DNA from 4 places in the Streptomyces sp. NPDC048473 genome. Region 2 is predicted to be linked to each of the others. Evidence: riboswitches for the same ligand, from Rfam matches in the RefSeq annotation. Region 2 holds a riboswitch; each other region holds the start of a gene.
The links. A riboswitch is a leader RNA that binds a small molecule or an ion and turns the genes downstream of it on or off. The one in region 2 is predicted to bind cyclic di-AMP.
Positions count from the first base shown of each region.

Region 1 (7,761 bases), on a different contig from region 2:
GCTCCCGGTGAAGCAGAAGGCGCGCATGCTCTCCTTGGCGCTGCGCGAGGCGGAGATCACCGAAGACTGCGTGACGCAGCAGGGCATCCGCCTCAACGTCCGGGCCGTCGCCGTCTTCAAGGTCGGCGACGACGCGGTGTCCATCGCCAACGCGGCTCGCCGCTTCCTGACCGAGCAGGAGCAGATGGAGGAGCTCGCCGGCAGGATCTTCGCAGGTCACCTGCGTTCCATCGTCGGCGGACTGACCGTGGAGCAGATCATCCGCGAGCGCAACCGGGTCTCTCAGGAGGTCATCGCGGGCAGCCACGGCGAGATGGAGAAGCTCGGGATCGTCGTGGACGCCCTCCAGATCCAGGAGATCGACGACGCCACCGGCTACATCAACAACCTCGCCGCCCCGCACGCCGCCGCGGTCGCCAGTCAGGCCCGGATCGCCGAGGCCAAGGCCGACCAGGAAGCCAGCCAGCGCGAGCAGCAGGCCGCTGCGCTCAAGGCGGAGTACGAACGTGACACCGCGATCAAGCGGGCCGGTTTCCTCGCCGAGACCGAGCAGTACAACGCCCGCGCCGCGCAGGCCGGGCCGCTCGCCCAGGCCAGGGCCTCGCAGGAGGTCATCGAGGAGCAGACGGCGCTGGCCGAGAGGCAGGCCGCTCTCGCCGCGCAACGGCTCGAAGCGGAGGTCCGGCGTCCGGCAGATGCCGAGGCGTACCGCCAGCGCACTCTCGCGGAAGCGGCCCGAGACCGGGCGAAGTTCGAGGCCGACGGCAGCGCGTACACCGAACGCACCCTCGCCCAGGCACAGGCCGACGCCAACAGCGTGCGTGCCACCTCGCTGCGTGACGGCAACCAGGAGCTCATCGCGGCCAACCGCATCGTGGAGAACCTGCCCGCCCTGGCCGACGCAGCCGCCCGCGGTATGGCGGGGGCCGACCTCACCGTCCTCAACGGCACCAATGGTGTCAATGAGATGGCGGCGGGCGTGGTCAGCCAGGGGCTGGCGATCCTCCACTCGCTGCAGCGCGGCGCGAACCCGATGAAGCCGCCGGCGGTCGACGGGAAGGCCACTCCTCGTATCACCGAGACGAACTGAGGGGGAGGGGGAGAGGGCGGGGGCCACGCCTGTTCGTCGTCACCACGCTGTTCTCCTCACCGCGCCGGGCGCCCGGACCGGGCGCCGAGTGGCCATGATTCGCCGAGTGGTCATGAGCGCGCCGGACATGCCGTAGAGTTGTGTTTACCGACGCGGGGTGGAGCAGCTCGGTAGCTCGCTGGGCTCATAACCCAGAGGTCGCAGGTTCAAATCCTGTCCCCGCTACTGAATAATCAGGCCCGGCACGCATGCAGCGTGCCGGGCCTGATTCATTTCCGCGTCGCGTTCCGGGACGTGGGACGGCCGGCCTGCGGGCCCACGAAGGAGCAGGTCCGGGCGGTGTGTGAGCTGTACCACGCACGTACCCCCATTGGCCGACGAGGAGTCGCCGCACGGCTCCGCTCCGGCGAGCCTGGGGGTGGGGCGCGGTACCGTCCGCAGCCGCGCGCGTACCGGGCAGGAGACCACAGGTGTGGAAGCGGCTGAAGCGGCGCGGCAGACATGCCGGGGGTGGCAGCGCCCCTTCCCGGCGGTTCGTCCGCGCGCTGCCCGCCCTGATGATCCTCGGCGGGCTGGTGTTCGATCTCTTCACCCCGCCGGTCTTCACCGCCATTCCGCTGTTCGTGGCGGCGCCGCTGATCGCCGCGCCGTTCTTCTCGCTGTCCAGCACCATCAGTACCGGCATCGCCTCGATGCTGGCCGTCACCGTGCTGCGGCTGTACAGCAACCCGTTGCCGTTGGTCGTGCCGTTGATCGAGCTGCTCACCCTGGCCACCGTCTCGGTCCTCGCGGTCGTGATCAACACGGTCGTGCGGCGCGGCAATGAGCAGCTGGCCTCCGCGCGGGTCATCGCGGAGACCGCCATGCGGGCGGTGCTGCCGAAGCCGTCCGACCGGATCGGCGGGCTGCATGTGGCGGCGCGGTACGAGGCGGCGCAGGCGGACGAGTTCGTCGGCGGCGACCTGTTCGCCGTGACGGACACCCCGCACGGAGTGCGGCTGGTGGTCGGGGACGTACGCGGGAAGGGCCTCGATGCCGTGGAGTCGGTGGCGGTGATCATCGGGGCGTTCCGCGAGGCGGCCGAGCAGGAGCGTTCGCTGGAGGGTGTGGCACAGCGGCTGGAGCGGGCGCTGGCGCGGGAGGGGGCGCGGGGCGGGCTGGATGCGGTCGAGGGCTTCATCACCGCCGTGCTGGCCGAGATCCCGGCCGGGTTGTCCCTGGTGCGGATCGTCAACCGTGGTCACCCCGAGCCGATCCTGCTGCACCCGGACGGGGGGCTGGATGTGCTGGGGCCCACGGTGCCGGCGTTGCCGCTCGGGATGGACCTGGGGGCGTGGCCCGACCGGGCGGACGAGTGGGACCTGCCGGCGGGGACGACCCTGCTGCTCTACACCGACGGTCTCTCCGAGGCACGGAACGCCGAGGGGGTCTTCTACGACCCGGCGGCCCGGCTGCGCGGGCGGATCTTTCCGGGGCCCGAGGAACTGCTGTCCGCGCTGACCGATGACGTACGGCTGCACACGGGTGGCGAGACGACCGACGACATGGCGCTGCTCGCGGTCGTACGTCCCGCGGAGGGACAGCCGGACCGGCGCAGGACCGTGAGGATCGTGACCCTGGAAGAGGCGTGACGGGTGGGGTGGGGCGCTTCGCGCGGCCCGGATGAATTGTTCGGGGCGGATGACTCGTGCGGGTCGGGTGCTTCGTGCGGGTCGGATGACTCGTGCGTGGCCGGGTGCTTCGTGCGGTCCGGACGGCGGCCTCGATCGCGGGATGCCACCGTACGTAACTGAAAGGCGCCGCTCCGCATAACATTTGACGCAACGTCAGAAACCGGGTAATGGCTGAGGGTCGATCAACTCGTCCGATTGCAGCCGGTTCTGTCCCGTAAAGTCCAGGCCAAAGACGTGAACGATCAGTGGGAACAGCTTGGAATCAGGCCCGTGTGTCTATTAACGTTCGATAACGCAGCGCGGTCGTCCCAGCCGTCGTCAGTGGCGGCACCGTGCGCGAGCGCCGAATTCCGCAAGGGAACCGGGGAACCACCTACATGGGGTGAATCGGACACCTGTGTCTCGTGAGAGACAGAGGGGCCCGTAGGAGACCTTCCTGCTCCGAACCCGTCAGCTAACCCGGTAGGCGAGAAGGAAGGAAAGGAGTGCGCCCCCGTGGCGTCCAACAAGCCTGCCCCCGAGGCCCCCTCTCGGTTCAACCCCGAGTTCAGCTCCGACTTCGGCGCTGACTTCGGCTCCGACTACGGAAGCGACTACGGAACCGCCGGGACGGGAACGGCGCTCGGCGCCGATTACGGCACCGAGCCGGGCGGCGACTTCGCCGGTGAGTTCGGCAGCGAATTCCGCGCCGACGGCAACGGTGAGCCCGACAGAAGCTGGGACGAGTGGAACCCCACCGAGGAGTCCGTCCGCCCCGTACGCGGCAAGCACCGCGTCGCCAAGCAGCGCAACGGACTTGCCCGTAGCTCCACGGTGCTCGGGGTCGGCGTCATCGCGGCGGTCGGCGCGGGTGGCATGGCCACCGCGCAGAGCAAGCCGCCGGTCTCCATCTCCCTTCCCGACTCCATCGCGGACAACCTTCCCGACGCCAAGTCCCTTCCCGGCGTGGGCTCCCTGTTCTCCGGCGAGTCCGAAGCCGACAAGGTCGAGGCCGCTGCCGCTGCCGCCCCGCTCACCACCGCCGGCCTCACCACCGCCGAGGCCGAGCAGGGCACGACGGACGCGGGCGAGGCACTCCGCGCCCGCATCCTCCAGCAGGCCGAGCAGCAGCAGGACGCCGCCGACGCCGAGGCCAAGGCGGCCCAGGAGAAGGCGGCCGCGGAGAAGGCCGCCGCCGAGGCCAAGAAGCAGCAGGACGCGGCCGAGGCCAAGGCCGCCGCCGAGAAGAAGAAGGCGGAGGAGGAGGACAAGGCGAAGGCCGAGGCCCTGCGGCTCGCCAAGCTCGCCGCCAGCTACGCCATCCCGACCTCCTCGTACACGATCACCTCGACCTTCGGCGAAGCCGGCTCGATGTGGTCCTCCGGCTACCACACCGGCCTCGACTTCGCGGCGCCTACCGGCACCCCGATCAAGGCCATACACGGCGGCACCATCAAGTCGGCGGGCTGGTCCGGTTCGTACGGCTACCGCACGGTGCTGGAGCTCGAGGACGGTTCGGAGCTGTGGTTCTGCCACCAGTCCTCGATCGACGTCAGCGTCGGCCAGAAGGTCACCACCGGTGAGACCATCGGCCGGGTCGGTGCGACCGGCAACGTCACGGGCCCGCACCTCCACCTGGAGGTCCACACCCCCGACGGTACGGGCATCGACCCGATGGCCTGGCTGCGCGACAAGGGCCTCAACCCCTGATCCGCCGGCCGCCTCCCGGCCCTCGTGATCCGAGCCGGTTCGCCGGCCGTTGAACCCCGGCAGTCCTGACGCTCACCCCCCGACGTCAGGGCTGCCGGTCTGTCGGACAGCGGACCCGCTGGAGCTCGTTGATCCACACGGAATAGCGGGCCCGCCGGAATCCGTTGATCCAGATATGACTTCTCTCCGTAAGCTGGGCTCTTCCGACCTTCAGGTCTTCCCGCTCGCCCTCGGCTGCAACGTCTTCGGCTGGACCGCCGACGAGGCGCAGTCGTTCGCCGTGCTGGACGCTTACGCCGCGGCGGGCGGCAACTTCGTCGACACCGCCGACGCCTACTCCGCCTGGATCCCGGGCAACGAGGGCGGCGAGTCGGAGACCGTCATCGGCAAGTGGCTCGCGGCACGCTCCAACCGTTCCGACATCGTCGTCGCGACCAAGGTCGGCGCCCACCCCTCGTACAAGGGGCTCTCCGCCGCGAACATCAAGGCCGCGGCCGAGGAGTCGCTGCGCCGGCTCGGCACCGACCACATCGACCTGTACTACACGCACTTCGACGACGAGACCGTCCCGGTCGAGGAGATCATCACCGCCCTCGACCAGCTGGTGAAGGAGGGCAAGGTCCGGGAGATCGGCGCCTCCAACATCAGCCCCGAGCGGCTCCAGGCGTCCCTGGACTTCTCGGAGCGCGAGGGGCTGGCCCGTTACGTCGCCCTGCAGCCGCACTACAACCTGGTCTCCCGCGACACGTACGAGGGCGAGCTCCAGGACACGGCCGGTCGGGCCGGGCTCGCCGCCGTCCCGTACTTCGCCCTGGCCTCCGGCTTCCTCACCGGCAAGTACCGTCCGGGTGCTTCGGTGGAGAGCGCGCGGGCCGAGAAGGCCGGTCAGTACCTGGAGTCGGAGCGGGGACAGAAGGTCCTGGCCGCGCTCGACAAGGTCGCCCAGGAGCACGACGCGGAGATCGCGACCGTCGCGCTTGCGTGGCTCGCGTCCCGGCCGACCGTCGCCGCGCCGATCGCCTCGGCCCGTACGGTCGAGCAGCTGCCCGCACTGGTGGCCGTCGCCGACCTCACGCTGACCGAGCAGGAACTGGCTGACCTCACCGAGGCATCCGCCTGACGAGGACCGCTGTTTGCGAACGCCTCTGGAGCGCAGCGCTCTTGGGGCGTTCGTGCGTTTGGGGCGGGGCATCGCCCACGAACGGCCCTACTGCGGTGGCGGCGGCCGGTGCGGGTGCAGATACGGGTTGTAGCCGTAGCCGTCGTGCTGTGTGTGCTGCGGGAACGGGTTCGGGTACGTGTACGGGGCCGTCGGCAGGCGGTGGGGGCGCAAGCGGCCCGTCGCCTGCGCCGCGTATGTCAGGGCGGGGGCGGCCACGTCCCTGCGCTGCCAGAGGTGGTGCAGCAGCTCCAGCTCGCGTGCCGCGAAGTCCGGGCCCGCCGCCCCGCGGCGGGCCTGCCGGCGCAGCGAGGCCAGTGATGTCGCGAACGATTCGTACTCGGCGACGGCGCGGGCGGCAGCCCTGCCGTGGGCCTTGGCCTGTGCTTTGGCATGCGCTCTGACCTGGGCTGATGGCCCGCGCCTCGGCGACGCATGCCCCGGCCCGAATCCCGGCGTGTATGCCTGCGCGTATCCCGGTCCGAATCCCGGTCCGTATGCCTGCGAGTATCCCGGTCCGTATGTTGGCGCGTATCCCGGTCCGTACGGGCTTCCCCAGCTTTCCCGAGCTGCGATGGCGTGTCGCCGGCGTGCCGCGTCGCGTGCCATGCCGCGAGCCCGCATCGAGGAGAGGGCGAGCGGTTCGGCGGGGGTCAGCCAGCCGGCCGCCGCATAGGCGGGCAGCTCGGCGGAGAGCGTACGCAGCTCCCGCCGGCGCGACCAGATCGCCAGCCAGGTGACCAGGCCGAAGACCGGAACCATGAACACCCCGTACACGGCATAGAAACCGTACGGGCCGAATGACGCCGACCCGTTCCACAGGGCGTGCATGCCCATGGCGAGGACGAGACCCAGCAGCGGCAGCGCGATGCGGCGGATCCGGCGGCGCCGCGCACTGACGGCGGCGAGCCCGAAACCTATTCCGGTCAGCACGGTGAAGAGCGGATGCGCGAACGGCGACATCACTGCCCGTACGAAGAACGTCGCGGCCGTCACCGAGACGACGCCCGAGGTTCCTATCTGCTGGTCCTCACCGAAGGCGGTGCCCAGGTAGAGGATGTTCTCGGTGAAGGCGAAGCCGCTCGCGGTGAAGCCGGCGATGACGACGCCGTCGACGATGCCGTTGAACTCCCGTCTTCGGAACAGGAAGATCAGCAGCACGGCCGCGGCCTTGGCGCTCTCCTCGATGATCGGCGCTATGACCGTGGCGCCGAGGGTGTCGGCGTCCGACGGGTCGGCGGTGGCCGTGGCTATCCAGCGGGTCGCGAACGAATTCGCGATGATCGCGACCAGGGCGGCCGCGAACGCACCCCAGGCGAAGGAGAACAGCAGATTCCGCCACGGCGCCGGTTCGACCCGGTCCAGCCAGCGGAACGCCGCCATCAGGAGCGGGACGGGCAGCACGGCGAGACCCAGACCTACGAGAAACCCCTCGGTGCCCGTCTGATCGCGGACCAGGGCCAGGATCGCCAGACCGCACAGCGCGAGCACCGTGAACACGGCCGCGATGCGGAATGTCCTGCTGCGCCACACCATGCCGACGTGGCGCGGCCGGTAGCGCCAGTGCCTGCGCTCCGGCACGGCAGCCAGGATCTCGCCGACCCGCTGCTCCTCGAGAAGCGGGACGGCCGGCTGCGACTGCCGCTGCTGGACAGACTCGTCGGACACCACCCAATGACCCTAACGAGCAGCACTGACACCTGGCCATGGGGCGACGGGTCCGTCAGGTCCCGTCACCGGTTCCGCGCGGGTCTCACCGGTTCCGCGCGGGTCTCAGCGGCGGGCGAAGAGCAGGTCGTGCACGACATGGCCCTTGTCGAGGCCCTGCCCCTCGAACCGGGTCAGCGGCCGGAACGCCGGTCGCGGCGCATAGCCGCCGTCCGCCCGGGTGTTCTCGAAGAGGGGGTGCGCGGTCAGCACCTCCAGCATCTGCTCGGCGTACGGCTCCCAGTCGGTCGCACAGTGGATCACGGCCCCCGGCTTCAGCCGCTGTGCCACCAGATCGAGGAACTCCGGCTGGATCAGCCGCCGCTTGTGATGGCGCTTCTTGGGCCATGGGTCGGGGAAGTACACCCGCAGCCCGTCCAACGAGTCCGGCTTCAGCATCTCGCGCAGGAGGATGATCGCGTCACCGTTGGCGACCCGGATGT
Region 1 is NZ_JBICXE010000028.1:20,783-28,543, reverse strand. Features, by position in the region: gene ACGFU7_RS33235 (SPFH domain-containing protein) at 1-1,090, shown strand, start outside; tRNA gene ACGFU7_RS33230 (tRNA-Met) at 1,242-1,315, shown strand; gene ACGFU7_RS33225 (PP2C family protein-serine/threonine phosphatase) at 1,561-2,721, shown strand; cyclic di-AMP (ydaO/yuaA leader) riboswitch at 3,095-3,247, shown strand; gene ACGFU7_RS33220 (M23 family metallopeptidase) at 3,259-4,452, shown strand; gene ACGFU7_RS33215 (aldo/keto reductase) at 4,628-5,572, shown strand; gene ACGFU7_RS33210 (PrsW family intramembrane metalloprotease) at 5,660-7,279, opposite strand; gene trmB (tRNA (guanosine(46)-N7)-methyltransferase TrmB) at 7,385-7,761, opposite strand, start outside.
Region 1: it holds a riboswitch for cyclic di-AMP, as region 2 does, so the genes downstream of both, ACGFU7_RS33220 (M23 family metallopeptidase) here and ACGFU7_RS28575 (M23 family metallopeptidase) in region 2, are expected to answer to the same signal.

Region 2 (7,761 bases):
GACCGCGATCCCGGACGACCCGTTGACCAGGAGGTTCGGGTACGCGGCCGGGAGAACGGTCGGCTCCTGCTCCTGGCCGTCGTAATTCGACTGGAAATCGACGGTGTCCTCGTCGATCGACTCCGTCATCAGTGACGTCGCGTCGGCCATCCGGCACTCGGTGTACCGCATGGCGGCCGGCGGGTCGTCGTTTCCGAGCGAGCCGAAGTTGCCGTGGCCGTCGACCAGGGGGAGCCGCATGGAGAACGGCTGCGCCAGACGGACCAGCGCGTCGTAGATCGACGCATCGCCGTGCGGGTGCAATTTGCCCATGACTTCGCCGACGACACGGGCGCACTTCACATAGCCGCGGTCGGGGCGCAGGCCCATCTCGTTCATCTGGTACACGATGCGGCGGTGCACCGGCTTCATGCCGTCACGGGCGTCAGGCAGGGCCCGTGAGTAGATCACCGAGTACGCGTACTCAAGGAAGGAGCCCTGCATTTCGTCGACGACGTCGATGTCGAGGATCTTCTCCTCGAAGTCGTCCGGCGGCGGGGTCTTCGTGCTGCGGCGGGCCATCGCTGCTGCGACTCCTTCACGGATTCTGTTCGGGCAACCTCAGGTTCTGACGCGGACCATTGTGGACCGCCGCACTGACATCGCCGACCTCGACCCGTCCCAAGAGCCGTTCCCGACCCCTGCCGAGGTGGTTTCACGACCCGTCTTGCGGGGGATGCGCCCCTCTTTCACGCGAACTTCCGCGGTATGGGAACTTCGCCAGGTGTCTGTGCGCTTGCTTACAGTGGCAGGTCTCGCAGGAAATCCAGTATCGCGATCGAAGGGACGTACATGCCCATGGGTCACACGGCCACAGCCCAGGCCGGCTCCGGCGGCTTGACAGCGACCGAGCACCGTCTGGCCAACGGCCTGCGCGTGGTGCTCTCCGAGGACCATCTGACCCCGGTCGCCGCGGTCTGCCTCTGGTACGACGTCGGCTCGCGCCACGAGGTCAAGGGACGCACCGGTCTGGCTCACCTCTTCGAGCACCTGATGTTCCAGGGCTCCGGCCAGGTCAAGGGGAACGGACACTTCGAGCTGGTGCAGGGAGCCGGCGGTTCGCTCAACGGGACCACCAGCTTCGAGCGCACCAACTACTTCGAGACCATGCCCACGCACCAGCTGGAGCTGGCTCTCTGGCTCGAGGCGGACCGGATGGGCTCGCTGCTCGCCGCGCTCGACGAGGAGTCCATGGAGAACCAGCGCGACGTCGTCAAGAACGAGCGCCGCCAGCGCTACGACAACGTTCCCTACGGCACAGCGTTCGAGAAGCTGACGGCACTGGCCTACCCCGAGGGCCACCCGTACCACCACACGCCGATCGGCTCGATGGCGGACCTGGATGCCGCGACTCTTGAGGACGCGCGCACCTTCTTCCGTACGTACTACGCGCCCAACAACGCGGTGCTCTCGGTCGTCGGCGACATCGACCCCGAGCAGACCCTCGCCTGGATCGAGAAGTACTTCGGCTCCATCCCGTCCCACGACGGCAAGCAGCCGCCGCGCGACGGCACACTCCCCGAGACCATCGGCGAGCAGTTGCGCGAAGAGGTGAACGAGGAAGTTCCGGCGCGGGCGCTGATGGCCGCCTACCGGCTGCCGCACGACGGCACCCGTGAGTGTGACGCGGCAGACCTCGCGCTGACCGTGCTCGGCGGCGGCGAGTCGTCGCGGCTGCACAACCGCCTGGTCCGCCGTGACCGTACGGCCGTGGCGGCCGGGTTCGGGCTGCTGCGGCTGGCCGGTGCGCCCTCGCTGGGCTGGCTGGACGTCAAGACGTCCGGCGGCGTCGAGGTGCCGCAGATCGAGGCCGCGGTCGACGAGGAGCTTGCCCGGTTCGCCGCCGAGGGCCCCACGCCCGAGGAAATGGAGCGTGCGCAGGCCCAGTTGGAGCGCGAGTGGCTGGACCGGCTCGGTACGGTCGCGGGCCGTGCCGACGAACTCTGCCGGTTCGCCGTGCTGTTCGGCGACCCGCAGCTCGCCCTGACCGCCGTACAGCGGGTTCTCGATGTCACCGCGGATGAGGTCCAGGCGGTCGCCAAGGCCCAGCTGCGCCCCGACAACCGGGCGGTGCTGGTCTACGAGCCGGTCGAATCGGCCGAGCCCGCAGACGCAGCGGACACCGATGAGAACGACGCCGAAGACACCGACGCGCACGAAGGAGCGGACAAGTGACCGACGCTGCCGCGACTGGAGTTTCGATGCAGTACCACCCACAGCCCGCCCCCGGCGTCGCCCGCCCCTGGGCCTTCCCCGCGCCGGAGCGCGGCGCCCTGCCCAACGGCCTCACGGTGCTGCGCTGCCACCGCCCCGGCCAGCAGGTCGTGGCAGTCGAGATCTTCCTCGACGCCCCGCTGGACGCCGAGCCCGAGGGCCTCGACGGCGTGGCCACGATCATGTCGCGGGCGCTGTCCGAGGGCACCGACAAGCACACCGCCGAGGAGTTCGCCGCCGAGCTGGAGCGCTGCGGCGCCACCCTCGACGCGCACGCCGACCACCCCGGTGTCCGGGTCTCCCTGGAGGTCCCGGCCTCCCGGCTGGCCAAGGCGCTCGCGCTGGTCGCCGAGGCGCTGCGGGCGCCCGCCTTCGCCGACAGCGAGATCGAACGGCTGGTACGCAACCGGCTCGACGAGATCCCGCACGAGCAGGCCAACCCGGCCCGGCGCGCCGCCAAGCAGCTCTCCAAGGAGCTCTTCCCGGCCGCGGCGCGGATGTCGCGCCCGCGCCAGGGCACCGAGGAGACGGTGGAGCGGATCGACTCGGCAGCTGTGCGTGCCTTCTTCGACGCTCACATCCGGCCGTCCACGGCGACCGCCGTGATCGTCGGTGACCTCACCGGCATCGACCTGGACGCCCTGCTCGCCGACACCCTCGGCGACTGGTCGGGAGACACCGCCGAGCCACGTCCCGCCCCGCCGATCACCGCCGACGACACCGGCCGAGTGGTGATCGTCGACCGTCCGGGCGCGGTGCAGACGCAGCTGCTGATCGGCCGGATCGGCGCCGACCGGCACGACAGCGTGTGGCCGGCCCAGGTGCTGGGCACGTACTGCCTGGGCGGCACGCTCACCTCCCGGCTGGACCGTGTGCTGCGCGAGGAGAAGGGCTACACCTACGGCGTACGGGCCTTCGCCCAGGTGCTGCGGTCGTCGGCCCCGGATTCCGCCTCGGGGGCGACCGGTGCCGCGATGCTCGCCATCAGCGGATCGGTGGACACGGAGTCCACCGGACCGGCGCTGAAGGACCTGTGGACGGTCCTGCGGACCCTGGCGGCCGAGGGGCTGACCGATGAAGAGCGCGAGACGGCCGTGCAGAACCTCGTGGGTGTCGCACCGCTGAAGTTCGAGACGGCGGCCTCGGTCGCGGGCACCCTCGCCGACCAGGTCGAGCAGCACCTCCCGGACGACTACCAGGCACAGCTGTACGCCCGGCTCGCGGAGACCGGCACGGTCGAGGCGACCGCAGCGGTGGTCAACGCCTTCCCGGGCGACCGGCTGGTCACGATCCTTGTCGGTGACGCGGCGCAGATCGAGGAGCCGATCCGGGCCCTGGGCGTCGGAGAGGTGTCGGTGGTCGCCGGCTGACGGGCGTACCCGTCGTGGACGCCGGACGATCGTCCGGCCCGCCGCGGGCGACGGCCGACCGGCCGCCCTGTCGCGTGTGACAGTTCACCGGTCGACTGTCACGTTCGACCGAGCACCAGCCGCACCGGCAGCGCTGACCAGTCCACCGACCCGTCATATGTCCGCATACCGGGACAGAAGGAAGACCCCTGTGAGTCAGATCTCGTCGGGGTCTTCCTTTTTGTCCGTTTTGGTGGGGAGGTTGCCTGTCTGCCCTGTGGGATGCGCTACAAAACGGCCTGTCCGTTTGGTGAATGAAAGTGACCCCGCTTAGCGTCGGCTGGGCTGTCCGTCACTCGTATGCCGCATCCGTGACGTACCGGGCAGCCATCGCCGAGTCCCCGTCAGGCGCGAGCCTGGGGAGCCGGGGACCCATGAAGTCCCTGGGGTGAATCGGATGCCTGAGCCTCGGTGAGGCCGGGGCGTCCGTAGGAGACCTTCCTGCTCCGAACCCGTCAGCTAACCCGGTAGGCGAGAAGGAAGGAAAGGATCAGCCACTTCATGGCGTTCACCCGTGCCACCGGGAAGCATCGTGCCCCGAACCGTCTGACGCGCAGGAGCGCGAAGATCGCCGGCGTCGCGGCTCTGGCCACCACCGGCGTCATCGGCGGCATGGCCTCTCCGGCCCTCGCCGCGGACGCCTCCGTCAGCGACACCGGTCTCAACCAGGTCATCGCCATCGAGGGCGCCCTCGCCGACCAGATCGACGCCCAGGCCGACGCGCAGAAGCACCAGGCCGATGTCGCGGCCAAGGCGAGGGCGGAGGCCCAGCGGAAGGCCGAGGCCAAGAAGAAGGCCGAAGCCAGGAAGAAGGCGGAGGCGAAGGCCGACGCCAAGCGCGCGGCCGAGGCACGCGCCGAGAAGGCCCGCGCCGCCCGGTCCGCCGAGCGCACCCGCCTGGGCTCCTTCCAGCTCCCGGTCGCCGGTTCGTACGTCACCACCGGTTACAAGTCCAGCGGCTCGCTCTGGTCCTCCGGCAGCCACTCGGGCATCGACTTCCACGCCGCGTCCGGCAGCTCCGTCGTCGCCGTCGGCGCCGGTACGGTCGTCGAGGCGGGCTGGGGCGGCGCGTACGGCAACAACATCGTGCTCCGGATGACGGACGGCACGTACACGCAGTACGGCCACCTCTCCTCGATCGGTGTCTCCGTCGGCCAGAGCGTCGGCGCGGGCCGGCAGATCGGCCTCTCCGGCTCGACCGGCAACTCCACCGGACCACACCTCCACTTCGAGGCCCGGACCACACCGTCGTACGGCTCCGACATGGACCCCGTCGCGTACCTGCGCGCCCACGGCGTCAACGTCTGACCGACGCTCCACCCGCAGCACCCCCGAAGGCCCCGGCAGCACGCCGGGGCCTTCGCCGTACCCGGCCCCGCGCCCGCCCGCAGTACCTGCCCGCCGAACCGTCCTGTGGCCAAAAGATATTCATGGATTTACACCCGGCATCGGAAATGCGGCCGCATTGCAATAGAGTCACGGAAGAGGCGTCGGTCGGCCGCGTTTCGCGGGGATTAAGGCGGAGGTTCGGACATGCGTATTCCGGCGCATTCGGTATGCACGGCGATCCGTGACGACATCGTCTCCGGTGTCTTCGAACGCGGCAGCCGGCTCACCGAGGAGTTGCTGGCGCGTCGTTACGGGGTCTCCCGTGTCCCGGTACGGGAAGCGCTGCGCACCCTGGAGTCCGAGGGCTTCGTGGTCACCCGCCGGCACGCGGGCGCCTGCGTCGCCGAGCCCACCGAGCAGGAGGCCGCCGACCTCCTGGAGGTCCGGATGCTGCTGGAGCCGCTGGGCGCCGCGCGCGCCGCGCAGCGCCGCACCGAGGCACATCTCAAGGTGTTGCGCGGTCTGGTCAGACTCGGCCAGGAGCGGGCCCGGCGGGGCGAGGGGGAGGATCTGCGCTCGCTGGGCGGCTGGTTCCACGAGACGCTGGCGCAGGCCTCCGGCAGTCCAGGGCTGATCGCGCTGCTCACCCAGCTCCGGCACAAGATCGCCTGGATGTACACGGTCGAGCAGCCGGCCCGGCCGGTGGATTCCTGGGCCGAGCACGGAGCCATCGTGGACGCGGTGGTGCGGGGTGACGCGGAACGGGCCAGGGCGCTGGCCACCCAGCATGCCGAACGGGCCGCGGCCGCTCACCGGCTGCGCCGCACCGACAGGCCGGGCCGCCGGCCCGCCGCCTCCCGCGCCGACCGGGTGAGGACTTCGCAACATTCCGTAAACACCACGGGCGTTCGGCATTAACAATTACGCCGTATACAAAGAGTCGTAACTCTGTGAGGGCTTTCTTTGGGCTGCCCGAATTCGCTCCGGTCGTCCCGGGTCAGGAAAGCGAAAAAGCCGCAGCCCCGAATATGGGTGCCGCGGCTCTCTCGCAGAAAATGGTTCAGACGGTCTCCGGAAGCTCATCCAGCCCTTCGGCAACCAGCTTCGCCAGACGGTCCAGGGCGGCTTCGGAGTCGTCGGCCTCGGATGCGAGCACGATCTCCTCGCCACCGTGCGCTCCGAGACCGAGCACCGCGAGCATGGAGGCGGCGTTCACCGGGTTGCCGTCGGCCTTGGAGATCGTCACGGGGACGCCGGAAGCCGTGGCGGCACGGACGAAGATGGAAGCGGGGCGGGCGTGCAGGCCCTCGGACCAACCGACGTTGACGCGGCGCTCAGCCATGGTTCTGCCCTTCACGAATCAATGGTTGTCTAGACCAGTCTCTCATGTGGTGCGCGATGCTCCGGCCGACTCGCGGCACGCCCACAACCCGTGCTGTACCGCCGATCAGCCCCCTCAGACTGCCCCGGCGCCAAGACCTACGCGACCGCTGACGGAGCCGTAGTCTTTGCGCATGCAGCCCTCGCCGGAGCAGAGTCCGCATCACGCGTACCCCGACCACTGGGAAGCGGACGTGGTCCTCCGCGACGGAGGAACCGCCCGGATCAGGCCCATCACCACGGGCGACGCCGAACGGCTGGTCAGCTTCTACGAGCAGGTCTCCGACGAGTCGAAGTACTACCGCTTCTTCGCCCCGTATCCGCGTCTGTCCGACAGGGACGTGCACCGCTTCACCCATCACGACTACGTCGACCGGGTGGGGCTCGCGGTCACGGTCGGCGGCGAGTTCATCGCGACCGTCCGCTACGACCGGATCGACGAGCGGGGCCGGGCCGCTTCCGCGCCCGCCGACGAGGCCGAGGTCGCCTTCCTCGTCCAGGATGCGCATCAGGGCCGGGGTGTGGCCTCGGCGCTCCTCGAACACATCGCGGCCGTCGCCCGCGAGCGCGGCATCCGCCGCTTCGCGGCCGAGGTGCTGCCCGCCAACAACAAGATGATCAAGGTGTTCCGGGACGCCGGGTACACCCAGCAGCGCAGCTTCGAGGACGGCTCCGTCCATCTCACCCTGGACCTCGAACCGACTGCCGAGTCCCTCGCCGTCCAGCGCGGCCGTGAGCAGCGGGCCGAGGCGCGCTCCGTGCAACGGCTGCTCGCCCCCGGATCCGTCGCCGTCATCGGCGCAGGCCGCACTCCCGGTGGGGTCGGCCGCACGGTCCTGCGCAACCTCCTCGGGGCCGGCTTCACCGGCCGTACGTACGCCGTGAACCGCGCCTTCGCCGCGGACCAGGGCACGATCGACGGTGTCCCCGCCCACCGTTCCATCGGCGAGATCGACGAACCGGTCGACCTCGCGGTCGTCGCCGTCCCCGCCGACCGGGTTCCGGAGGCCGTCGCCGACTGCGGTGAACACGGCGTCCAGGGCCTGGTCGTCCTCTCCGCCGGATACGCCGAATGGGGCGCCGAAGGCAGGGAACGGCAGCGCGAACTGGTCCGCCAGGCCCGCTCGTACGGTATGCGGATCATCGGTCCGAACGCCTTCGGCCTCATCAACAACGCCGAGGCCGTCCGGCTGAACGCCTCCCTCGCCCCCGAGCCGCCCGCCCCCGGGCGCATCGGCCTCTTCACCCAGTCCGGAGCGATCGGCATTGCGCTGCTCTCCGGGCTCTACCGGCGCGGCGCCGGCCTCTCCACCTTCATCTCCGCGGGCAACCGCGCCGACATCTCGGGCAACGACTTCCTGCAGTACTGGTACGAGGACCCGGACACCGA
Region 2 is NZ_JBICXE010000021.1:38,193-45,953, reverse strand. Features, by position in the region: gene ACGFU7_RS28590 (DNA topoisomerase (ATP-hydrolyzing) subunit A) at 1-561, opposite strand, end outside; gene ACGFU7_RS28585 (M16 family metallopeptidase) at 832-2,214, shown strand; gene ACGFU7_RS28580 (M16 family metallopeptidase) at 2,241-3,623, shown strand; cyclic di-AMP (ydaO/yuaA leader) riboswitch at 3,984-4,150, shown strand; gene ACGFU7_RS28575 (M23 family metallopeptidase) at 4,164-4,970, shown strand; gene ACGFU7_RS28570 (GntR family transcriptional regulator) at 5,196-5,909, shown strand; gene ACGFU7_RS28565 (HPr family phosphocarrier protein) at 6,052-6,333, opposite strand; gene ACGFU7_RS28560 (GNAT family N-acetyltransferase) at 6,506-7,761, shown strand, end outside.

Region 3 (7,761 bases), on a different contig from region 2:
GAGCAGACAGCCCGCCAGGCCGATGACGGGCACGATGCGGGGCGGGCGGCCTTCGTCCGGGGTGAGCGTCCAGGCGGCGGCGTTGGCGATGGCGTAGTAGGCGAGGACGCCGAAGGAGGAGAAGCCGATCGCCCCTCGGACGTCGGTCGTGGCGGCAAGGACGACGACCACGGCGCCGACGGCGAGCTCCGCACGGTGAGGGACTTTGAAGCGCGGGTGCACCGCGGCCAGGACATGCGGCAGGTGGTGGTCGCGGGCCATGGCCAGGGTGGTGCGTGAGACACCGATGATGAGTGCGAGCAGGGAGCCGAGCGCGGCGACGGCCGCGCCGGCCCGCACCACCGGCGCCAAGCCGGGGACGCCCGCCGCGCGTGCGGCCTCGGCCAGTGGGGCCGCGGCATGGGCGAGGCGGTCGGGGCCCAGGACGGCCAGCACCGTGACGGCGACGGCCGCGTAGACGAGCAGTGTGATGCCCAGCGCGAGCGGGATCGCCCGGGGGATGGTGCGCCGCGGGTCGCGGACCTCTTCGCCCAGGGTGGCGATCCGCGCGTATCCGGCGAACGCGAAGAACAGCAGACCGGCCGCCTGCAGCACTCCGCCGGCGGTGGCGTCCGCGCCGATGGCCAGACGCCCGGCATCGGCGGTGCCGCCGCTGAGGCACGCGGTGACCACCGCCGCGAGGACCGCCAGGACGAATGCGACGATCACTCGGGTCAGCCAGGCGGACTTGTGCAGACCGGTGTAGTCGAGCGCGGTCAGCGCTACCACCGCCGCGACGGCCACCGCGTGCGTCTGACCGGGCCACACATAGGAGCCCACGGTCAGCGCCATCGCCGCGCAGGAGGCCGTCTTGCCGACGACGAAGCCCCAGCCCGCGAGATAGCCCCAGAAGTCGCCGAGGCGTTCACGGCCGTACACATAGGTGCCACCGGACTCCGGGTAGCGGCCGGCCAGCCGGGCGGAGGACGTCGCGTTGCAGTACGCGACCACCGCTGCCAGCCCCAGGCCGAGCAGCAGCCCGGACCCGGCGGCCGCGGCGGCGGGCGCGGGTGCGACGAAGACGCCCGCCCCGATCATCGAACCCAGGCCGATCATCACGGCGTCGAACACGCTCAGGCGGCGCTTCAACTCGCCCGTTCCCGCCGACGCCGCCGACGTGTTCATCGCACACTCCCAGCCGGGGCGCCCCGCACGAGCAGGCCCCGAAGTCCGTACGTACGCAGAGATTCGGGGGCACGGTAGCCGAGCAAGGTGTCCGGACGGTGTTTGGGTGTGACGGGTCGGGGCGCGACAGGACGGGAAACCCTGTGGGGGTATCGTCGGGCTCGTACCGCAGGACTCGTACGACCGAGAATTCGAGGCAGCCGTGGATCGCAGGCGGACGCGCACACCGGGAGTGTCCCGGCTGCTCGTGCTGTGTGCCGTCCTGTGCGGGCTGTTCCTCATGCACGGTGCCCCGGCGAGCGCTGCCGAGGGCTGCCACGGCGGAGTGGCCGTGACCTCGGACCCGCCCATGTCCATGACGACGGGGGCCGGTCACACGGCCATGGCGGAGGAGCACGGCACCGCCCGTGCGGCCGCCGCCATGCCCGGGATGAACGGCGAGTCGTGCGTATCCACCCACGCCCGCGACCGGCTGCTGCCGCTGCTCATCGCGCTGGGCCTCGTGGTCCTGGCTGTATGGGTGCTCGGGCGGAGACGCACGGCGGTGCGCGGACCGGCACGGCGAGGTCCGCCGTTCGCCGGCAGAGATCTACTGCTCCAGGTGTGCATCGCGCGGACGTGACAGGTGTCCGCCGGTTCCCGGCCATTCCGCCGGACCGGCCGGATGATCCTGCCCCTTTCGCGCGCCACCGATGTGGCGCATCCACCTGGAAAGAACGTGTGATGTCCGCTTCCCTGTCTTCCCCTGTCCGCCGCCGCACACTCGCAGCCGTCGGCACCGTCGCCGCACTCGCTCTGACGCTGGCGGCCTGCGGCTCCTCCGACGGATCCAAGGGCGACGGCTCGTCCATGCCCGGCATGGACCACGGATCCGGTAGCTCCTCCGCGCCGGCCACTCCCGGCAGTGCGTTCAACGACGCGGACGTGAAGTTCGCGCAGCAGATGATCCCGCACCACCAGCAGGCCGTCGAGATGGCGGAGCTGGCCGACGGCCGCGCCGCCGACCCCGAGATCAAGGAGCTGGCCGCCGCGATCGAGAAGGCCCAGGACCCCGAAATCAACACCATGAAGGGCTGGCTGACTTCGTGGGGCAAGCCGCTTCCCTCGGCCTCGCCCTCGATGGGTGACATGCCCGGCATGGACCATGGATCGGACGGTTCGGGAATGCCCGGGATGATGTCCGACAAGGACATGAGCGACCTTGAGGCCGCCAAGGGCAAGGACTTCGACAAGAAGTTCGCCCAGCTCATGATCGGCCACCACGAGGGCGCGGTCACGATGGCCGAGGATGAGCAGAAGAACGGCAGCAACGCCGACGCGAAGAAGCTCGCCGACGCCGTCATCACGGCTCAGACCGCCGAGATCGAGCAGATGAACAAGATCATCTCCAGGCTCTGACCCTGGCAGGGGGTGCGGGCCTTCGTCATGCCGAAGGCCCGCACCCCCTCTCGTGGTCTATCCGGTCGGCCTTACGCGGCCGCTCAGCCGGCTTCCGGTGCTGCGAGCAGGTCGCCCACCTCCTCCGCGGTGGTGTCCCGGAGCTCCTCCGCGAGGAGCAGCCAGCGGGTGATGCCGACCGACTCGAGGAACGGCAGGTCGTGGCTGGCGATCAGCAGCGCACCTTCGTAGGACTCAAGTGCGCTGGTCAGCTGTCGCACGCTGGCGATGTCGAGGTTGTTGGTCGGCTCGTCCAGCATCAGCAGCTGCGGGGCCGGTGCGGCGAGCATCGTCGCCGCGAGCGCGGCACGGAAGCGCTCTCCGCCCGAGAGCGTGCCCGCCGGCTGCTCCGCGCGTTTCCCCTGGAACAGGAAGCGCGCGAGCTGGGAGCGGATGTGGTTGTCGGTGACCCCGGGAGCCATACGGGCCACGTTCGCCGCGACGCTCAGCTCCTCGTCCAGCACATCCAGCCGCTGCGGAAGGAACCGCAGCGGTACGAACGTCCTGGCCTCGCCGGACAGCGGAGCCAACTCGCCGGTGAGGGTGCGCAGCAGCGTCGTCTTGCCCGCGCCGTTGCGTCCGACGAGCGCGATCCGTTCGGGCCCGTGCACATGGAGGTTGCCCTCGTGCAGCCTGCCGAACCGGGGGCGCAGCTCGTGCAGGCTCAGTACGGTGCGGCCGGTGGGAACGGCGGTGTGGGGAAGGCTCACGCGGATCTCGGCATCGTCACGGATCGCGTCCGCGGCCTCCTCGCGGCGTTCGCGCGCCTCATTGAGACGCTCCTCATGGACGCCGCGAAGCTTGCCCGCCGACTCCTGCGCGGACCGCTTCCGGCGGCCGGCAAGGATTTTCGGGAGCCCGCCCTCGGCCTCCATCTTCCTGCCGTGGCGCTGACGGCGGGCCAGCTTCACGTGGGTCTCCTCCAGTTCGCGTTTCTGCCGGCGTACGTCCGCCTCGGCTGCCCGCAACATCCGTCCGGCGGCCTCCTGTTCGGTGGCCAGGGCTTCTTCGTAGGCGGACCAGCCGCCCCCGTACCAGCTCACGGATCCGGAGCGCAGTTCGGCGATGCGGTCCACGCGCTCCAGCAGTTCGAGGTCGTGGCTGACCACGACCAGGACACCCGAGCGCCAGGAGTCGACGGCTTCGTAGAGCCTTCGGCGCGCGAACACATCGAGGTTGTTGGTCGGCTCGTCCAGAAGGAGGACGTCGGGACGCTCCAGCAGCAGTGCGGCCAGGCGCAGCAGGACCGTCTCCCCTCCGGACAACTGGCCAATGGTGCGGTCCAGTTCGACGCTGTCGAGTCCGAGTGAGCCCAGTGTCGCAAGGGCACGTTCCTCGACGTCCCAGTCGTCACCGATCGTCTCGAAGTGCTTCTCGTCCACATCCCCGGCTTCGATGGCGCGCAGCGCGTCGCGCCGCTCGGCGATGCCCAGGGCCTCGTCCACACGCAGTGACGTGTCGAGGGTGATGTTCTGAGGGAGGTGGGCGAGGCTGCCGGCGACGGCCACCGAGCCCTGGGAGGGGCGCAGTTGGCCGGCCAGCAGTCGCAGCAGTGTGGACTTGCCCGCGCCGTTGGTGCCGACGAGCCCGGTGCGGCCCCGGCCGATGCTGAGAGAGAGTCCGTCGAAGACGGTGGTGCCGTCCGGCCATTGGAAGGACAGGGCGGAGCAGGTGAGAGAGGCGCTGGGGGCGGTGGGTGTCGCCATGGTGATCCTCGCAGTCGCAAGCGCGGTGAATGGGGGCTTCGTATGCGAGCACCACGCAGCGACCGAACCGAAAGGGAGGTGCGGCGGTCCGGAAGATCGAGGGACGGCTCATGCACCGAGGTCGCATCCACGCGGGGTCACGGGCAGGACAGAACACTGCTACTGCGTGACGGGCGTACGGCTGAAGCCGTACGGCGCGATGATCGCGAACCTCAGATGCGCAACGTCCACCTCTATCGGAGACAACAGAACCGTTCAAAACGATAACGACCCGGAGGGCGAAAGGCAAAGCCTCGGTGCCGTGCGGGGGAGTGGGACGAGCGGCCCGCGTGCCGGGACGCCGGACACCGGAGGTCATGGAGCCCTGTCGGGTGCGGCCGGCCCGAGAAGCACCCAGATCCCCACGGGTATGTCCCAGTATGGGCGATTTATTTAGAAGTGATCTCTTGGTTAATAAAGAGGCATTTAAGGAGAGTTGTGACCTTCGAGTGCTGACCGAATTGCACCGTTTGTTCGCTCCGTGGCGTGAGTCACGTTCAGAGCTCAAGATGCCGTGACGCGCGGCCCGGTTCCCTTCTGCGTAAGGAAATTTGGCTTCACGGTGTGAGGTGGATTACTGCCGATTCCATGATTCGATCTTGCAAATGAATTGTGATCCAAAAATGGGGGCTTGTTCCTTTTGGTGTTTCTCGCCTACGGTCACCGTCAATCCGGACGGAACGCCGAATCCTGCCGCCGTCCGGCAATCCGACCACTCATGTACGGCAGGAGCGGGGAACCCAGGTAAGCCGCCGGTCCGGTATCCGGAACGGCTCGGGGTGAAGCCGCATTCGCTTGCGGCCAGACATCTCCAGTCTGAACCCGACAGCTCACCTCGTAGGCGACGGAGAGGAATTCGCTATGTCCACAACGGGTAACCACCGTCGTCGTAAGTCCACTTCGCTGACCCGCGGTCTCATAGCCGCGACCACGGGTGGAGCCGCTCTCGTGCTTCCGCTGATCGGCGCCGGCTTTGCCTCGGCCGCACCGGCACAGACTGTCACCGCCGAAAAGGCTGCGGCGTCAACCGTCGCCACCGTCAAGGAAAAGGCCGCGCCCACCATCTATTCCGTGATCGCGGGCGACACCCTTTCCAAGATCGCAAAGGGATATTCCCTCAGCGGTGGCTGGCAGAAGCTGTACGAGGACAATCGAGAGACCATCGGCGCCAACCCCGCACTGATTCGCCCGGGCACGAAGCTGACAATCGGCGCCCAGGCCGAGGCCAAGACTGCCGCAACTGCCACTGCCGCAACTGCTGCTGCCGCACCGGCCGCGCAGCCCGCGACGTACACGAACGACCTGGACGGCTGGATCAAGGAGTCGCTGGCCGTCATGGCCCAGAACGGCATCCCCGGCAGCTACGACGGCATCCACCGCAACATCATGCGCGAGTCCTCCGGCAACCCCCGGGCCATCAACAACTGGGACTCGAACGCCGCCAAGGGCACGCCGTCCAAGGGCCTCCTCCAGATCATCGACCCGACGTTCCTTGCCTACCACGTGCCCGGTACGTCGATGGACAGCTACGACCCGGTCGCCAACATCACCGCATCGTGCAACTACGCCGCCGACAAGTACGGCTCCATCGACAACGTGTTCGGGGCCTACTGATCCGCAGCAGCGCCGATGGCGGTTCAGAACCGATGGGTGGCGAGGGGCCGAACAGGCCCCTCGGAAGGGACCACACCCGCCGGTCCGGGACCGCCTTTCGGCTGCTCACCCGCGTGGGCGGCACACGGAGGCGACGCTACGTGGCGCGTCGGCGGGAGCCGGGAACGGTCACATGGCCGGCGAGCCAGGAGAGCAAGGGCTCCAGCTCCTCCGCCGCTGCGACTACGGCATCGACCAGCGCCGACGTGTGCTGTGCGCAGTCCCCGCCGAGGGGACGGGCAGCCGAGACCGAGCGGTACCGGAGCAGGTCGGCACGGGGATGACCGGCGTCATGACCGCGTGGCATGCGCTTCATGGTGTCCCCGGTGATCTCATACCCCTGCGCCCCCAACGCCTCGATGGCACACACCAGCTCGGGTCCACTGTCCTGCGCGGCGACGGCCGTACGGAACAACGGGACCTGCCCGGGGTCCGGGTACGTCCAGCCCCCCTTGATCCGGAGCCCGTCGAGGTCGAAGCGCAGACCGATCTCGACATTGCGCGCGATCCTGATCACCGCCACTTGGTGCTGCCACCACCACGGGTCCTTGCGGAACCCCCAGACGGAGAAGTCCTCGTACGCCTGGTCCGCGTCCGCCACATCGTTCAGCAACGCGATCATGGGCTGCCGGACGAGGCGCTCCCGGTCCCTTCGGCGCTTCTCACGCGCTTCTTGCGAAGGTATGCCCTCCAACTGCAGAAGCAGCTCGAATGCTTGCTCTGTCCAGCCACTGAACGCTCTGCTCACGCAAGGGATCCTAGTGATCCGGGACATTGAGGGCGGGCGCGCACCGTTTCCGAAGCCGTTCCCTGCTCGCCGGACCGCAGTGCCCGGCGCGCCCCCGTCGACGTAACCCTTACTCCTGGGCGCTCTCCGTCGGCTGCTCCGGCTTCTGGAGCGGAGGCCTCGGAACCGTGGCCGCTGCTCCCTCCCGGACGGACTCCACCACCGCCTCGTGAAGGCGCCGGCTGTCGTCCTCCGAGCAGCACGGCACAGGACTGCCCGACATGGTGAACCAGTCGATCGCACCCGTGTACTGCACAGTGATCTGGGCCGTGTCATCGGCCCAGGTCGTGTGAACGGTCAGGTCTCCGGACAGGACGCCGACCTCGTCCGTGAGCACGCCACCGTGCCCGGAGAACACACCGCGAGTCGTCCATGACGCCCAAGCCATGTCTCCAGGCTGGCATCAAGACCGTGGATGCGCGACCCGCGGCGATCCGCGCATCGCGGCGCTCGAAACGCCCGCACCCTTCCGGAATCTGGAATGGGCGAAACTTTGCATCGGATCCTGCTGCGGTTCCCGCACCCGCCGATCCCCAGAGAATGACGCACTCTTAACGCCAAATCGTCAGATCTGCTCGCCGAAACAACGAATTCCGAAGGTTAACAGCTCTTGACCTGCGGAACTCGTCAGGATTGCATGTCGCGCTGGGAGCGACGAAACCACTCACCACGTCCTCGTCTGGAGGCGATACCGCTCCCGCGCTCAGATACCGCACCTGTTGATCGGAATCGCACGATGACCGAAACGCTCAGCGCTCCCCAGGCGCTCGCCCCAGCGACCGGCCCCACTCCACAGAAGCTCAAGCGTTCCATCGGCGTCGTGGGCGGAACACTGCTCACGCTCTCCTGCGTGACGCCCGCTTCGACACTCTTCGTCGTCGTACCGGACCTGTTCTCCAGCCTCGGCACGTACACCGCCCTCACCATCGCCATCGGCTCGCTGCTCTGTATCGGGGTCGCCTTCTGTTACTCGGA
Region 3 is NZ_JBICXE010000017.1:141,763-149,523, forward strand. Features, by position in the region: gene ACGFU7_RS25880 (APC family permease) at 1-1,164, opposite strand, end outside; gene ACGFU7_RS25885 (hypothetical protein) at 1,367-1,786, shown strand; gene ACGFU7_RS25890 (DUF305 domain-containing protein) at 1,888-2,562, shown strand; partial or broken gene ACGFU7_RS25895 (ATP-binding cassette domain-containing protein) at 2,831-3,572, opposite strand; partial or broken gene ACGFU7_RS25900 (ATP-binding cassette domain-containing protein) at 3,693-4,307, opposite strand; cyclic di-AMP (ydaO/yuaA leader) riboswitch at 5,018-5,203, shown strand; gene ACGFU7_RS25905 (transglycosylase SLT domain-containing protein) at 5,208-5,960, shown strand; gene ACGFU7_RS25910 (DUF2461 family protein) at 6,097-6,747, opposite strand; gene ACGFU7_RS25915 (hypothetical protein) at 6,857-7,174, opposite strand; gene ACGFU7_RS25920 (APC family permease) at 7,523-7,761, shown strand, end outside.
Region 3: it holds a riboswitch for cyclic di-AMP, as region 2 does, so the genes downstream of both, ACGFU7_RS25905 (transglycosylase SLT domain-containing protein) here and ACGFU7_RS28575 (M23 family metallopeptidase) in region 2, are expected to answer to the same signal.

Region 4 (7,761 bases), on a different contig from region 2:
GGTGCCGAGCTGCTCTTCGTCCACACCCTGCTGCAGAGCCCCGCCGCCGAGCTGTGCCTCGGCAGCGGCATCCACCGTCGCTGAGACCGGTTCATCCGGTCACCAGAGAGGTCTGTCATGTCCGATTCAGAGAACTTCGACCCGCTCGGGTCCAGGAAGAACTACGAAGCCCAGGAGCGGAAGTTTCCGCGTGGCGTGGTGATCCGGCTGTTCGCCTATCTCATCGCCGGACACATCTTCGCGGCCTTCCTGTACCTGCTCTTCGCGGTGGCCGGCAAGGGCTGACCACCGCCGAGCGAGCCCGGCTACGCCTCGTCGAGGAGCCGGTCGCGCAGCCGCTCACGGGTCTCGGGCGCGAGCTTCAGGCCCTCGGAGAAGTACCGGTCCGTACTGCCCCAGTTCTCCTCGATGGCGGCGAAGGCCGCGGCGAGGTAGTCGGCGTGGGCGCCGAAGAGCGGATTGAGCAGCTCCATCACCTCGGCCGACATGCCGTCCGCCGAGGTGTCGCTGCGGTGCACCTTGTAGCGGCGGTGGGCGTCGTTGGACTTCAGGTAGTCGGCCTCGATGGCGTCGCGCTCGACACCGACCGCGAGCAGTGACACCGCAATCGACAGACCGGCCCGGTCCTTGCCCGCCGCGCAGTGCATCAGCGCGGGAACGCTGTCCTCGGCCAGGGCGTGCAGAACCCGGCTGTGCTCGGCGGTACGGTCCCGGATGATCGCGCGGTACGAGGCGATCATCCGGTTCGTTCCCTTGCCGTTGGCGAGAATCGAGCGCAGCTGGTCGAGATCGCCGTCGCGGACCATCCGCCAGAACTCGGCGCCGTCGGCGGGGTCGGAGAGCGGGATGCTCACATTCCGCACGCCCTGCAGCTCCACGTCCAGGCCGTCGAGCCGGTGGTCGGCCGCATTGCGGAAGTCGAAGACCGTGTGCAGACCGAGACCGCCCAGGAAGGCGGCGTCCTCGGCGGTGGCGTGCGCGAGATGACCACTGCGGAAGAGCCGTCCGTACCGCACCCGCCGGCCGTCCACGGTGGGCAGGCCGCCCACATCACGGAAGTTGCGGACACCCGCCAGCTCGGGTTCCGTCGACGGGATCTGCGGCAACTGCTGCGTCACAGTGACTCCTGGGGTGTCTGGCGTCGACGCGAGTCGCCGACAAGGCCACTCCCGCGACGATACGACATTGATTCCTCAGGCAATCATCTCGGTCTTTGCTTGTCGATACCTCGGTGAACCCCCGTGCTCCGGCGGTGAATCCGTCCGGTGAATCCCTCGCAAAACCGTTGCCCGACCACCCGGCATTGGTCGATGATGTGCGGAACTGTTGAAATGTGGGGATGCGATGATCGAGACTGGCGACAAGGGCCGGACCTGGCTGCTCACCGGGGCGAGCAGCAGCTACGCACTGCGAGTCACCGGACGGGACGAGCTGGTCCATCTGCACTGGGGGCCACGGATCTCCCTTGCTGCGGCCGAGGCCCTGGCCGCAGCACCGGAGCCACCCGTCAGGGGCTTCGAGTCCCCGCTCGACGGCCGCGAGGAGTACCCCGTGGAGGGCGGTCCCCGGTTCGTCCGCCCGGCCCTCTCGGTACGCACCCCACAGGTCCGCGGCACCGAGTGGGCCTTCGCCGACGCCACGGTCGACGGAGACGAACTCCGTATCGCCTTCACCGACTCCGTGCACCGGCTCGCCCTCACCCTGCACTACCGGATGCGGGACGACTCCGATGTGATCGAGCGCTGGGCCACCGTCGCCCACGCCGGGCCGGACGGTCCGCCGCTGGAACTGCTGCGCGCCGACGCGGCGGCCTGGGCGCTGCCCGCTCGCGACGGCTGGCGGCTGAGCCGGCTGCACGGCCGCTGGGCGGCGGAGTCGCAGCTCGCGCGGGCGGAGCTCACGTACGGCGAGAGCGTCATCTCCAGCAGGCGCGGCCACACCGGGCACCAGTACCTGCCATGGGTCGCACTCGACGCCGACGGCGCGGCGACCGAGGAGAGCGGCGAGGTGTACGGCTGTGCGCTCGGCTGGTCCGGATCGTGGCGGATCTCCGTACAGCGGCTCCCCGACGGGCTCGTACAGATCACCGGTGGCGCCGGCTACGACGACTCGGGGCTGCTGCTGCTCGCGCCGGGGGAGTCGTACGCCACACCCGTCTTCGCCGGTCTGTGGAGCGCGGAGGGGTTCGGCGGGGCGAGCCGGGCCTGGCACGCCTGGCAGCTGGCCCATGTGATCCCGGACGCACAGAGCCTGCGACCGGTTCTCTACAACTCCTGGGAGGCGACCGGCTTCGACGTCTCGCAGGAGCAGCAGCGCGCCCTCGCCGAGCGCGCCGCCGCGATGGGCGTCGAGCTGTTCGTCGTGGACGACGCATGGTTCGGGCAGCGCACCAGCGACCGGGCCGGGCTCGGCGACTGGACACCGAATCCGGACCGCTTTCCCGGTGGGCTCAAGCCACTCGTCGACGAAGTGCATGGACTCGGCATGCAGTTCGGTATCTGGGTCGAGCCGGAAATGGTCAATGCCGACAGCGATCTCTATCGCGCACACCCCGACTGGGTTCAGCACTTCCCCGGGCGGGCACGGACCGAGTTCCGCAATCAACTGGTGCTCAATCTGGCCCGCACCGATGTGCAGGAATATCTCTGGGAGCAACTGGATACACTGCTCTCCAGTGCATCCGTCGACTATGTGAAGTGGGACTTCAACCGCTCCTTCACCGACGCGGGCTGGCCGGGCGAGGAGTATCAGCAGAAGCTATGGATCGAGCATGTGGACGCCCTCTACGCGCTGATCGACCGGCTCCGGGCCGCGCACCCCGGCGTGGCCTTCGAGTCCTGCTCGGGCGGCGGCGGGCGGATCGATCTGGGGATTCTGTCCCGCACGGACCAGGTGTGGACCTCGGACAACACCGACCCGCTCGACCGCCTCACCATCCAGGAGGGCTTCGGTCAGATCCATCCGGCCCGGGTGATGGCCGCCTGGGTCACCGACAGTCCGAATGTCCAGCTCAACGACAGGGTCAGCTCACTGCGCTTCCGTTTCGTGAGCGCGATGGCCGGTGTGCTCGGGGTCGGCGGGGACCTCGCCGAGTGGAGCGAGGAGGAACTGGCCGAGGCGCGGACCTGGGTGGATCTCTATAAGGCGATCCGGCCGGTGGTGCAGCTCGGCGCGCTGTACCGGCTGCGCGCCCCGCGCGACGGACTCAGCGCGGTCCAGTACGTCCACGGGGAGGAGACCGTGGTCCTGATGTGGCTGGAGGCGCAGAGATACGGGGAGCGGCCCCCGGCCCTGCGGCTGCGCGGACTCGACCCCGCAGCGACGTACACCTGCCTGGACACGGGGGCGGTGCACCACGGTTCGGTACTGCTGCATCAGGGGCTGCACACCGGGCTTCGGGGGGATCTCGACGCGCGGGTGCTGAGACTCCGACGCGGATGATGGGCATGACATGTCCGTAATGGGTGCATTTAACCCAATAAGCCCTGCTTGTAGGGGAGATGGTTGCCCACTCGTGAGCGGGATCATATCCGTGACGGTGTGTGCTGGCGGGGCAGTTGGGTATTCCGTGCGCGGCGTGGAATGTCAAGATCCTTAATCCACGGAGTGTGACCGGAATTCCGTGCCGATTTCCGGGCGCGGATTCCGGTACGGAACCAGTGGCTTGTTCTCGCCGTCCCGACTCGCTTACGGTCACCGTCAATCCGGACGGACCGCCTAATCCTGCCGCCGCCCGGAATTCGCACCCACTCATCGTGTGGCAGGAGCGGGGGAACCAGGTAGGCCGCCGATCGGAGAAATCCGGCCGGCTAGGGGTGAAGTCGCGCTCAGCGCGGCCGGGCATCTCCAGCCCGAACCCGACAGCTCACCTCGTAGGCGCCGGAGAGGAAGCACCACATGCCCATATCGGGTAAGCACCGTCGTACGAAGTCCAGCACCATCGCCCGTGGCGTCGCCGCCGCAAGCGCCGGCGGCGCCGTCATCGCACTGCCGCTGCTCGGTGCCACCGGTGCCCACGCCGCGGAGCAGGCCGCCCCTGCCGCCGCCCCGCAGTCGGCCTCCGCCGCCACGCACGCCGCCCCGGCCAAGCCGGCTGCGCAGAAGCAGGCCGCCACTACGACGTACTCCGTCGTCTCCGGCGACTACCTGTCGAAGATCGCCGCCGAGCACAAGGTCAAGGGCGGCTGGCAGAAGCTGTACCAGGACAACCGCAAGGTCGTCGGCGAAGACCCCAGCCTGATCTTCCCGGGCATGAAGCTGACGCTCGGCGGCAAGGCGTGGGGCGACTCCGCGCCCACCGGCGCCGGCACGGGCGCGGCCCTCCCGTCGAAGGCCCCCTCGGTGCCCTCGTCGGTCGTGGAGAAGTCCGCCCCGGCCAAGTCCGCCCCGGCCAAGTCCGCCCCGGCCAAGGCCTCGACGGTCACGGAGTCCAAGACCTCCGCCCCGGCCGACCAGGGCAACAGCTCCGGCTACACCCACCCGGTCCCCGGCAACCACACCACCGGATACCGCGCCTCCGGCTCCAACTGGTCCAGCGGCAGCCACACCGGGATCGACTTCCCCGTCTTCACCGGCACCAGTGTGAAGGCCATCACCTCCGGCACCGTCGTCACCGCCGGCTGGGGTGGCGCGTACGGCAACCAGGTCGTCATCAAGCACGCCGACGGCCACTACTCGCAGTACGGCCACCTGTCCTCGATCTCCGTCTCCGCGGGCCAGAGCGTGAGCACCGGTCAGCAGATCGGCCTCTCCGGCGCCACCGGCAACGTCACAGGACCGCACCTGCACTTCGAGGTCCGCACGGGCCCGGCGTACGGCTCGGACATCGACCCGATCGCCTACCTGGCTTCGCACGGCATCTACGTCTGAGCCGAACGGCCCGGCAGTTGAGCAACAAAGCATGACCTGAGCAACACAGAAGGGGCGGTGCGCGGCGGCGCACCGCCCCTTCTGCTTATTCCCCCTTTACCAAAACCTGACCGGGTGGTCTATCTCACCACCCGTCAACCCCTTATTACGGTCGCGTAGGTCACATTCGGCGGTGCAGGATAAGCGTTTGTGGCAGACGATTCGAGAAAAAATCAACGTGGCGTCATCAACCGACATGGCGTCATCGGGTCGTACGCAGCGATTGGCGACAGCTTCACCGAGGGAGTCGGCGACCCCGGCCCGGACGGAACCTTCGTCGGCTGGGCGGACCGTTTCGCGGTACTTCTCGCGGACCAGCTCCCGGACCCCGATGCGGGGACGAGCACCGAAGGTTCCGCTCACGGGAATTTCAGGTACGCCAATCTCGCCGTACGCGGACGCCTCCTCGACCAGATCGTCGAGGAGCAGGTGCCGCGCGCCAAGGAGCTCGCACCCGACCTGGTGAGCTTCTGCGCGGGTGGCAACGACATCATCAGGCCCGGCACCGACCCCGACGACGTGGCCGAGCGCTTCGAGCGCGCGGTCGCCGAGCTGACCGAATCGGTCGGCACCGTCCTGGTCACCACCGGCTTCGACACCCGTGGCGTTCCCGTGCTGCGCCATCTGCGCGGCAAGATCGCCACCTACACCGCCCATGTGCGGTCCATCGCCGACCGCTACGACTGCCCGGTCCTCGACCTGTGGTCGCTGCGGTCCGTTCAGGACAGGCGCGCCTGGGACGACGACCGGCTCCATCTGTCGCCCGAGGGACACACCAGGGTCGCGCTGCGCGCCGCCCAGGTCCTCGGCATCGATGTGCCGGCCGACCCGGACCAGGAATGGCCCCCGCAGGCACAGCGCGGCACGCTCGAAGTACGGCGCGACGACATCCACTGGGCGCGCGAGTACCTGGTCCCGTGGATAGGCCGGCGGCTGCGCGGCGAGTCCTCCGGCGACCATGTCGAGGCGAAGAGGCCGGACCTCCTGCCGCTCTAGGGGTGTCCGGCCATTCCGCCGGACAGGCCCTGGGGGCGTCCGCCGCCGTAGTGCCCTCGCTCGCCGGACGGGCCCGAGGTTCAGGCCCGTCCGGCGAGGGGCGACAACGGGGGCGCCGGTATCCGCTCCAGCACACCGCCCGCGAAGACGTCGTACAGCGGCAGCGTCTCCAGATGCACATAGCCGATGTGGCAGTCGCAGACGGCCAGCGGACAGGCCCGCGGGCCGAGCGCGCGCCGGTAGCTCCCGTCGTAGAGATTGCCGAGCTCCGCCGGGACGAAATGGCAGCGCCGCACCGTGCCGTCACCGTCCACAGAGATGACCGACTCGCCCGTCCGGCAGGGCAGTCCGGCCGACCGGTGCGGATGCCGGCTGTACGGGAAGAGCGGGTCGAGGGCCGTCCAGCGGTCCGCTTCCTCGTCCGTGTAGGTGCGCCCCTCCGCGGCGTTCACCCAGAGATAGACCTCGTCCGGCAGCGCGGTACGCAGCCGACGTGCCTCGTCGAGATGCTCGTCGAGACCGACGACACCGACGCTGTGCCGAATGCCCAGCGCGGTCAGCTCCCGGCACTTGGTGAGGAACCGCTCGTACGGCGTCTGCCCCGGGTGGTACGTGCACCAGAGCGCGATCTTCTCGCGGCCGGCGTCACCCGCCTCGGCCAGCCACCCCGTACGGCTGCTGATGTTCGTCTGGATCGCGACCCGGCCGATGTGCGGCAGTTGCGCCAGCTCGACCAGCGCACGGCGGTACCAGGAGCGGACCAGACCCTCGCCCCACGGGGTGAACAGGACCGAGATCCGGTCGCCGGTCCGCGCCGCGGCCCACGCCGTGAACCGCTCCAGCGCGGCGCGGTCGGCACGCAGCTGCTCCCGGCTGTCGCGCCGCTTGGCGAACGGGCAGTAAGGGCAGTCGTAGTCGCAGGACGCGAGCGGACCGCGGTAGAGAATGGTCAGGTCCATGGGCGCGCTCACTTCAGTTCGTACGCGGCCATCGCGGCCCGTACGCCGGGGGAGAAGAGTTCGGGGCCCAGTGCGTCGGAGTGGGCCAGGCCCTCGGCGGAGAGCCGCAGCAGGCCGGACGGTCCGGCCGTCGCGTCGAGCCAGCCGCGCGCCTCGAACCGGGCCAGTTGCATGGGGAAGTCGTCGGCCGGGGAGGTACCGAACCGCTCCCGGTAGTCGGCCAGTTGCAGCCCCTTGGCCTGGAGGACCGACTGCAGGAGGTGGCGGCGGCGCGCCTCGTCGCCGTCGACGTACCGTCCGACCTCGGCGCGCGAGAAGTCCTCCGTCCCGGTGTAGCTGTCGATGATCGCCCGTACCTCCCGCATCTCCACCGCGTAGTCGAAGGAGTAGTGCAGCTTCGAGGTGTACGAACGGGCGCCGCAGCCCAGGCCGATCATGCCGTCGGTCTGGCAGGCGTAGTCGTCGGGGCCGTCCGTCCGCGGGGCGTCGGTGCGGCGGAACATCCGCATGGACACCTGCTCGTAGCCGTGGGCGAGCAGATGGTCCCGGCCCGCGCGGTACAGCCGCAGTCGCTGCTCGTCCCAGGCGGCGTCCGCCGCTGCCTCGCCGTCGGCGCCGAGCCGTCCGAGACCGGTCAGCGGGCGGACATACAGCGGATAGAGATACAGCTCCTCCGGCTGCCAGCAGAGTGCCGCGTCCAGCGAGGTGCGCCAGCTGTCCTCGGTCTGCCCTTCGATGCCGTAGATCAGGTCGATGTTCAGGATCGGGATGCGGGCATCACGTATCCGGTCCAGCGCCGCCTCCACATCGGCGCGGCGCTGCGGTCGCACAGCGGCACGCGCCTCGGCTTCGACGAAGCTCTGCACGCCGATGCTGATCCTGGTCGTCCCGCGGTCGG
Region 4 is NZ_JBICXE010000085.1:4,127-11,887, forward strand. Features, by position in the region: gene ACGFU7_RS45220 (helix-turn-helix domain-containing protein) at 1-84, shown strand, start outside; gene ACGFU7_RS45225 (DUF6126 family protein) at 118-285, shown strand; gene ACGFU7_RS45230 (tyrosine-protein phosphatase) at 306-1,118, opposite strand; gene ACGFU7_RS45235 (alpha-galactosidase) at 1,345-3,441, shown strand; cyclic di-AMP (ydaO/yuaA leader) riboswitch at 3,734-3,892, shown strand; gene ACGFU7_RS45240 (peptidoglycan DD-metalloendopeptidase family protein) at 3,898-4,869, shown strand; gene ACGFU7_RS45245 (SGNH/GDSL hydrolase family protein) at 5,059-5,904, shown strand; gene ACGFU7_RS45250 (STM4011 family radical SAM protein) at 5,985-6,863, opposite strand; gene ACGFU7_RS45255 (STM4012 family radical SAM protein) at 6,872-7,761, opposite strand, start outside.
Region 4: it holds a riboswitch for cyclic di-AMP, as region 2 does, so the genes downstream of both, ACGFU7_RS45240 (peptidoglycan DD-metalloendopeptidase family protein) here and ACGFU7_RS28575 (M23 family metallopeptidase) in region 2, are expected to answer to the same signal.